DNA from 2 places in the Arthrobacter sp. 05N428_2 genome. Region 2 is predicted to be linked to the other one. Evidence: predicted binding sites of a transcription regulator. Region 2 holds the regulator's gene; the other holds the start of a gene.
The links. The regulator LexA, encoded in region 2, represses DNA repair genes until DNA is damaged. The targets are predictions, from matches to a motif close to TCGAACANNTGTTCGA.

Region 1: the regulator LexA is predicted to act here: its motif matches at 2,443-2,458, upstream of AC1DGI_RS08540 (LysM peptidoglycan-binding domain-containing protein).

What each region holds. Positions count from the first base shown of each region.
Region 1 is NZ_JBFTMR010000006.1:56,209-60,599, forward strand. Features, by position in the region: gene AC1DGI_RS08535 (Stk1 family PASTA domain-containing Ser/Thr kinase) at 1-791, opposite strand, end outside; gene AC1DGI_RS08540 (LysM peptidoglycan-binding domain-containing protein) at 891-2,306, opposite strand; gene AC1DGI_RS08545 (Rv2175c family DNA-binding protein) at 2,676-3,029, shown strand; gene AC1DGI_RS08550 (polyprenyl synthetase family protein) at 3,141-4,235, opposite strand; gene AC1DGI_RS08555 (hypothetical protein) at 4,232-4,391, opposite strand, start outside.
Region 2 is NZ_JBFTMR010000013.1:51,330-55,720, reverse strand. Features, by position in the region: gene hflX (GTPase HflX) at 1-56, shown strand, start outside; gene AC1DGI_RS14380 (ATP-dependent DNA helicase) at 49-2,115, shown strand; gene lexA (transcriptional repressor LexA) at 2,179-2,928, opposite strand; gene AC1DGI_RS14370 (LysM peptidoglycan-binding domain-containing protein) at 3,581-3,901, shown strand; gene AC1DGI_RS14365 (histidinol-phosphate transaminase) at 4,020-4,391, shown strand, end outside.

The DNA of each region.
Region 1 (4,391 bases), on a different contig from region 2:
ACCGGGCGCTTGTCGGGGTCGTTGGCGGTGCACCACTGAACCAGTTCGTCGAGCTCGGCGGCCAGTCCCGGGACCAGCGCGGAAGGCGCACCGACGGTGGAGTTCACGTGCTGGTAGGCGACCTGGATGGGGACTTCGCCGTCGAACGGCTGCTGTCCGGTGAGCATCTCGTAAAGCATGATCCCGAGGGAATAGATATCGCTGCGGGCGTCGGCCTGCCGGCCCATCACGAGTTCTGGTGAGAGGTAGGCGACCGTACCGATCAGCGCCCCGGTGCTCGTCGTCGTCGTGATAGCCCGGGCCAGGCCGAAATCGCCGATCTTGATCCGGCCATCGTCGGCGATCAGCACGTTTTCGGGCTTGACGTCGCGGTGGATGAGGCCGGCTCCGTGCGCCGCGCCGAGGCCTTCCACGACAGGGTCGATCAGGGCCAGGGCCAGCCGCGGGGTGAGGGCGCCCTTTTCCCTGAGCACGTCCCGCAGCGTGTGGCCCTTGATGTACTCCATCACCAGGTACGCCAACGGACCGTCCTCACCCTGGTCCAAAACGCCCACGACGTGCGGGTGCGACAACCTGGCCGCTGCTTTGGCTTCGCGGCCCAGCCGGTCCAGGAACTGCGGGTCGCCGGCCATGTGCGGATGCAGGACCTTGAGCGCCACGTCCCGCTCAAGCCGGCGGTCGGTGGCGAGATAGACGGTCGACATCCCGCCACGGGCCAGCTTGGATTGAATCAGGTACCGGTTGTCCACCAGGGTCCCGACGAGAGCGTCCGATGTGTATTCCTGCACCATTTGATCCTAAGCTCTGCACGGAAACGGGCCCGGATTGACATGCAATCCGGACCCGTATCGTTACGCGGCGGAGTGCTCAGCTCCGCGCGATGCTGGCGGTCAGCTGAAGCTCTGCTGCAACTTCTTGATCGAGGCCACGTAGATCTTCGTATCGTCGAACATGCCCCTGGTGCTCACCGAATACTGGCCCTGGTAGTAGCCCGCGATCGCGTTGTCCAGGTCCTTGCTGGTGCGGACCAGCTGGCGGATGATGGCGACGCCGGCGGTGGCGTTGTCATACGGGTCCAGCAGGTTCAGCTTCCGGCCCACCAGGTCCGAAGCCCACTGGCCCGAGGACGGGATCACCTGCATGGCGCCAATGGCGTTGGCGGGGGACACCGAGCGCTGGTTGAAGCTGGATTCCTGGAAGGCGAAGGCGAGGGCCAAGGAGGGATCCACGCCCATGCGGCGCGCCGTGTCGGCCACGATCTGCTTCATCTGTTCGGTGCTGGGAACCGGCGCGGCGTTGAGCAGTGCCTTGTTCTGGTTGGCCGAGTTGACGACCGCTTCCGGGTAGCTGAACCCAAGGAACGTGCTGGGCACCAGCGGCGTCACGGTGGCGGCCGGCTGGGTAGGGGCCGGCTGGCTGGAGGCCGGGGCAATGGTGCCGGCGCCGGGAATGACCAGCTTGTTGCCCGGGTAGATGATGCTGCTCATGGTCAGCTGGTTCGCGGACAGGATGTCCGAGAGCTTGACGCTGTACCGGGCGGCGATGCCCGACAGGGTGTCGCCGGCCTTGATGGTGTAGGASCCGGAYCTGGCCGGTGCCGCGGGAGCGGGGGCCGCCGGGGCGGGCGTCGGGGCGGCGGGAGCGGGTGCCGCCGGAGCCGGAGAAGCAGGTGCGGCCGCGCCGGCGCCGACCTTGACCTGCTGTCCCGGGTAGATCACGGAACGCATGTTGAGCCCGTTCCAGTCGAAGACCTCAGAGAGTCTCACGCCGTGGCGGGCCGCGATGCCGCTCAGGGTATCGCCGGATTTCACGGTGTAGACCTGTCCGCCGGCCGGGGCCGCGGGAGCGGGAGCCGAGGGCGCCGCAGGTGCCGCCGGGCTCGCCGCGCCGGTGAGCTTGATCGTCTGGCCGGGGTAGATCACGGTGTTGGCCTGCAGGTTGTTCAGCTTGAGCACCGCATAGGTGTCTAGGCCGAACCTGCCGGCGACCGCGCTGACGGTGTCACCGCGGGCAATCGTGTACTCCGCCGGGGCGGACACCTGCGCGGGCTGGAACGCGGCCGGGATGGTGGCCGGGACGGACGCGGCCGGAATCAGCGCAGGCAGCGACTTGGCGGTCAGCCCTTGGGCCTGGGCTTGCATGGCGGCGGCGAGTGTCGCCGGGATCGCGCGCGGTTGCGGTTCGGCCAAGGCCGGTTGTGCGATCGCCAGAGAAGAAAGCACGACGGCGGGCAGGGCCGCCGTCGTCGCCGCGATCAGCGGGAGGCCGGGCCTCGTGTGGGACTTCGGCGTACGAGACGTCGTCATGGGAAAGATCCTCTTCTCAGCGGCGAACGCTGCAGGTCAGGCCGGTATTACTGGTGTTACCAGTGTGACTAAAGATACTGAAGATACTGTCGTTACAAATGTGAACTATGTGAATCTCTCATGAATTGCGAAATAGCACAAGAACTGTTTGACATTCCGCAAACACGGATTTCTGGAGTGTCGCCCGCCGACCCGACAGGTGGGCCCGGCCGGCGGCCCTGGGGCGGCCCTCCCGGGCCCGTTCCGCACCGCGAACGGCCAGCGGGGGCGGCTTATTAGCCTGCATCTGGGTTTCGCCACGTTAAGAGGTCGCATTAGCAGGCCGTGGCCGACTAGGCGCAATCCGCCCCGGCATGGCAATCTTGATCCGTGAGTACTGTAGAAAGCCTTGTAGGCGAATGGTTGCCCCTGCCCGATGTGGCCAAGCTGCTGGATGTTTCCATCACGAAGGTTCATGCGCTGCTGGACGAGCGCGCGCTGGCGGCACTGCGGATCGGCGACCGGCGGATCCGCTCCGTCCCGGCGGATTTCATCCAAGACGGCCACGCCGTGGAGAGCCTCAAGGGCACGATCGTTGTCCTCGCTGACGCTGGTTATTCGGACGAGGAACTCATTACTTGGCTGTTCACCGCTGACGAGTCCCTGCGCGGCCGGCCGATCGACGCGCTCCGTGAGGGCCGCAAGACGGAGATCCGGCGCCGGGCCCAAACCATGGCCTGGTAAGCAGCAGCACGATATTTCAGGATGAAGTAGAGCAGTACGGCGAAGGCCGTGCACGGCGGCTGATGCCCTGCACGGCCTTTCGCATCTCCGGACGCCGTCAGGCTGGTGCCGTCAGGCAGCGCGGCTGACCGCGGCCTCGGCCAGTTTCCGGAGCGCCGTCTTGGGAAGCTCCTCCAGCGGCAGCAGGTCCAGGGCCGCCAGTGCCGCCCGGCCAAACTCCTCGATCAGGACTTCGGTGGCCTGGAGCGCCCCGCAATCGATGATGATCCGGCGGATTTCCGCCACGTCGCCGTCGCCCAGGTCCGGGCTGCCCAGCTTGGCGTCGATGAAGCTCGATTCGGCCGGTGACGCCTGATCGAGGGCGAAGGCGATGAGCACAGTCCGTTTGCCTTCGCGGAGGTCGTCGCCGGCCGGCTTGCCGGTGGTGAGGGGGTCGCCGAACACTCCCAGGACGTCGTCGCGGAGCTGGAACGCCTCACCGAGGGGGAGCGCGAAGGCAGAATAGCCGCGGAGCAGCTCGTCGGGAGCGCCCGCCAGCGCACCCCCCAGCGCGAGCGGGTGCTCGGTGGAGTACTTGGCCGATTTGAAGCGGATGATCGACTGGGCGCGGCTGACGGCGCCGGCCCGGTCCCGGTGCGGCCCGGCCACCTCCTCCAGGATGTCCAGGTACTGACCGGCCATAACCTCGGCGCGCATCAGGTTGAAGATGAGCCGGGCCCGGCTTCCGGAAGCCGCCCGGTCGCCGATTTCGGTGAACGACTCCTCGCTGAAGGACAGGCACAGGTCACCGGTGAGGATGGCAGCGGCGTGGCCGAAGCGCTCCGGATCGAGGGCCCAGCCCTGGCTCGCGTGCAGTTCGCTGAAGCGGCGGTGCACACTCGGTCCGCCGCGGCGGGTGTCGGAACGGTCAATGATGTCGTCGTGGATCAAGGCGGCGGCCTGGAACAGCTCGAGTGCCGAGCCGGCCGTGACCACCTCGCGGGCACCGGCGTCGCCGCCTGCCCCGCGCCAGCCCCAGTAGCACATCAGGGCGCGGAGGCGTTTGCCGCCCGTTACGAGGTGCGAGATGGAACCCATCAGCGGGTCGATGTCCGGAGATATGGCCGACATCAGCGTGGTGCGATCCGTCAGGAAGCCGGTCAGCTTGCCGGCGACGGCGGCTACGAAGTCTGTCTGCTCAACCCGCAGTTGCTCGGCCACGCTCACTTGACGGACTCAGCGGCGACGTTGGCGCCGATGGTGAACGTGGAGACCCCGGCGGTCTCCACCACAGCGAGGTTCACCGTTTCATTGTCACCGCGGAGAAAGTCCTTGGATGCCACGGACCCCACGGCCTCGCCGGGGACCGGCTTGAAGCCCTGG
Region 2 (4,391 bases):
TGATGGTGCGCGAGGGACTCGCGGCCGAACTGGACTCTTTCGTCAGCAATGACTGAACCGGCGGAAGACAGCCCGTCCGGCGAGCAGTTCGTGGTGGAACTGCTCGACCGGGCGGTCGCGGGCATGGGCGGCCAGAGCCGCGACGGCCAGCACGAGATGGCCCGGCAGGTGGCCCGGGCGATCGAAACCGGCGACCACCTGCTGGTCCAGGCAGGCACCGGCACGGGCAAGTCCCTGGCCTACCTGATTCCGCTGATCGCCCATTCGCTGGTCAGTGACAAACCGACCCTGGTCTCCACCGCCACCCTGGCACTGCAGACCCAGATCGTCGGCCGGGACCTGCCGCGGCTGCTCAAGACCATCACCCCGGCGTTGGACCGGCCCGTGAAGGTCGCGCTCGTCAAGGGCCGCTCCAACTACGTGTGCCGGCACAAACTCGACGGCGGCTTCCCGTCCGAGGAACCGTCCGAGGGCCAGCTGTTCTCCCTCGGCGAGGACACCTCTGTGCCGCACTTCGCCGCCGCCATGGGCGGCCCGTCGTCCCAGCTCGGCAAGGAGGTGGTCCGGCTCCGCGAATGGGCCGAGGACACCGTGACTGGGGACCGCGACGAGCTCATGCCCGGCGTAACCGACCGCGCCTGGCGGCAGGTCTCCGTCACTTCGATGGAATGCCTGGGCGCGCAAAAGTGCCCGTTGGCCGCCGAATGCTTCAGCGAACTGGCCCGGCAAAACGCCGCCGACGCCGACGTCGTCGTCACCAACCACGCCATGCTGGCCGTCAGCGCGTTCGAAGGCCTGGCGGTGCTGCCAGAGTACGACGTCGTCGTGGTGGATGAAGCGCACGAACTGCAGGACCGCGTCACGGGCGCCGTGTCCGGGCAACTGTCCGTGGCCATGGTGCACGCCGCAGCGTCCGGCGCCCGCAAGCACACCGGAATCACCGTGGACGCGCTCAACAACGCCGCGTCCAACCTTGAACTCGCCATTGAGGGCGTGCCCAGCGGACTGATGCCGAACGGCCTGAACAGCGAGCAGCTCGACTGCGTGGACCAGTTGCGCGACGCCTGCCGCGCCGCGCTCTCCGACTCCAAGGGGGACAGCGCCAGCACGGCCGACGGCGGGCGCCAGCTCGCTCGGTCCCGCCTGATGGTGATCCTGGAACTGTGCGAACGGCTGCTCGCAGCCAAGGAGAACCGCGAAGTGGTCTGGTTCTCCCGCAACAGCAGCTTCGACCCGCAACAGGGCTACTCGCAGCCGGACGACTCGGCGCCAGCGCTGATCAACGTGGCCCCGCTCAGCGTCGCCGGGCGGCTGCGGGAGGGATTGTTCGCCGACCATACCGTCGTCCTGACCTCGGCAACGCTGGCGATCGGTGCGGCCTTCGAACCGGCCGCCGGAGGCCTCGGCCTGGTGGGGCCGGGGGCTCCCAGCTGGACCGGCGTCGACGTCGGGTCCCCGTTCGAATACCCGAAGCAGGGGATTCTCTACGTCGCCAAACACCTGCCCAAGCCCGGCCGCGGAACATCCCCGGAGGCCCTCGACGAGCTGGAGAAACTGATCCGCGCCTCCGGCGGTGGGGCCTTGTGCCTGTTCTCTTCCCGGCGCGCCGCCGAAGAGGCTGCCGATGCGATGCGGCCCCGGCTGGGCCTGCGCATTCTCTGCCAAGGCGAGTCGACCATGACCGGGCTCGTGAAGCAGTTCGCCGACGAACCGGATACCTGCCTCTTCGGCACCATGTCGCTCTGGCAGGGCGTGGACGTCCCCGGAAACTCGTGCCGCCTGGTGGTGATCGACAGGATCCCGTTCCCGCGCCCCGACGACCCGCTGATGACTGCCCGGTCCCGCGCCGTGGCCCAGTCCGGCGGAAACGGCTTCATGAGTGTTTCGGCCACCCACGCTGCGATCCGGCTCGCCCAGGGCGCCGGGCGGTTGATCCGCTCGACGTCGGACCGGGGCGTCGTCGCGGTCCTGGACTCGCGGCTGTCCACCGAGCGCTACGGCGGGTTCCTCCGGGCCGCGCTGCCGCCGTTCTGGCCCACCACCGACCAAGCAGTAGCCCTCGCCGCCCTCGAACGCCTCGGCTCCGAGGCCCCTGCCCCGCAGCCCGCCACGTAGGGTACGCCAAAGGCCCCGCCCGGTTTCCGGAGGGGGCCTTTGTGGCGGTGCGGCGGGGGAGTGCTACAGGGAGCGCAAGACCGAGACGACCTTGCCCATGATGACGGCATGGTCGCCCAAGATCGGTTCATACTGGGTGTTCTGCGGAAGCAGCCAGGTGTGGCCGTCGCGCTGCCGGAACGTCTTGACTGTGGCTTCGTCATCGAGCAGCGCGGCAACGATGTCGCCATTGATGGCGTCGTTCTGGCGCCGGACCACCACCCAGTCACCGTCGCAAATGGCGGCGTCGATCATCGAATCGCCGGCCACCCGAAGCATGAACAATTCGCCGTGGCCCACCAGCTGGCGCGGCAGGGGCATCACGTCCTCCACCACCTGGTCGGCAAGGATCGGACCGCCGGCGGCGATCCGGCCCACGAACGGCACCATTGCGGTGTCCGTGGCGCTGGCAAGCTCCGAGACGGCGAGGCCACCCACAGCCCGCAGGCCGCCGGGCTTCCCCACTCCGGAAATCTTCGTGCTGCCCTCATCGAGCGTCAGCGGCATCAGCACTTCCATGGCACGGGGCCGCTTAGGGTCACGCCGCAGGTAACCGAGCTTCTCCAGCTGGGAAAGCTGGTGGGTGACGCTGGAGAGGCTGGCCAGCCCCACCGTGTCGCCGATCTCCCGCATCGAGGGCGGGTACCCGTTGTCCGTGACGGAACGCTGGATGGTCTCCAGGATCTTCTTTTGCCGGACGGTAAGGCTCTTGGGCGCCCGGGCGGTCTGGGGGCTGCGCTGGGCGGCCCTCCCACGGGCGGCTTGTGCTGCCATCTTGGCCACGCCTTTCCATTTCCGCCCGGCCGATGTGGTGGCCGGAATCAGTGGGTCTGCAAAAAGTCAGACCCCGCTGGTCAACTGCTGTTGATCAACTCGAGTGGTTGTCCTGTGCTTCAAAAATAGGCCAGCCGCCAAGGTTTTTCAAACATTTGTTCTAGTGAGTCTCGACAATGTTCGTTCATAAGTGCTAAAACAGAACCAGCAGGGTTCGAAGATATGTTCGAATCTGAGTGCGGGGAGTGAACCGCGAGGTTCGGCCCTATGTTCGAAGTTTGCGATGAATGAATATGTTTCGAAGGTTTGCGTTCGATGGTTCGGTCGGTTGGCGGCAGGTAAGTGGAGTACGCCGGGCGGCACAGATAAGTCCAGGAGGGCTCAGTTCATGTCAGCAGTAAGCGCAATTCCCGGTTCGCTGGTATCCGCTCCCGTCCGTGCCGCCCATCCCAAGGCGGTCAGGGTCCAGGCGGCCCCATCCGATCAAGCCCCATCCGACCAAGGCCCATTCGATCAGGCCCGGTCCACGAGGGCGCAGTTCGAGTCGTTCGGCCCGCATAACATTTTCGATCGCGATACCGACCGCCAGCGTGCCGTCCGCCACGACGCAGGCAGCCTGGCCCTCGTCGGCCGGAAGCCTGCGCCCACTGCCATGGCACAGGCTCCGCTGCGGCTCACCCGCCGGGGCCGGTTCGTCTTTTTCGGATTGCCGCTGATGCTGCTGGCGGTCCTCCTGCTTTCACTCGCCGGCTTCCTGAATGCTCCGGCCAAGGCCGCCGACTCGTCCGCAGGGCTCTCGCTCACGCCGACGGTCACGGTCACAGTCCAGCCGGGGGAGTCACTGTGGGCGATTGCAGGCGCCGTGGCCCCGGAGCGTGATCCCCGCGACGTCGTGGCGGACATCGTGCAGCTGAACAACCTCGGCGATCCCCGCGTCATCTCCGGACAGCAGCTCTTTGTGCCCACCAAGTAGGCGGCGCCCGGACCGGGATTCCGGGCGAGCCGCCCCGGCCGGCGTGAGTCGGCCGCGCACGTCGGGCGCTGCCGGTCACAGTTTCGGGTCCGGCGCCGTACACGCTTAAACTGGGACGGTGACTGACCAGCTAGAGCGACTCAACCGACTGCCCCTCCGGACGAATCTGCGCGGGTTGCGCCCTTATGGCGCACCCCAGCTGGATGTCCCTATCCTGCTGAACGTCAACGAGAACACCCATGGCGTTCCGGCGGACGTCCGCGCCGCCATCGTCGCGGCCGTCACCGAAGCCGCAACCGGGCTGAACCGGTACCCCGACCGCGAGTTCACCGAACTGCGCGAAGGCCTCGCCGAATATCTCGGCCACGGACTGGACGCCACCAACATCTGGGCAGCGAACGGCTCCAATGAAGTCCTCCAGCAAATCCTCCAGGCCTTCGGCGGCCCGGGCCGCACCGCTCTCGGATTCCCTCCCACGTACTCCATGTAC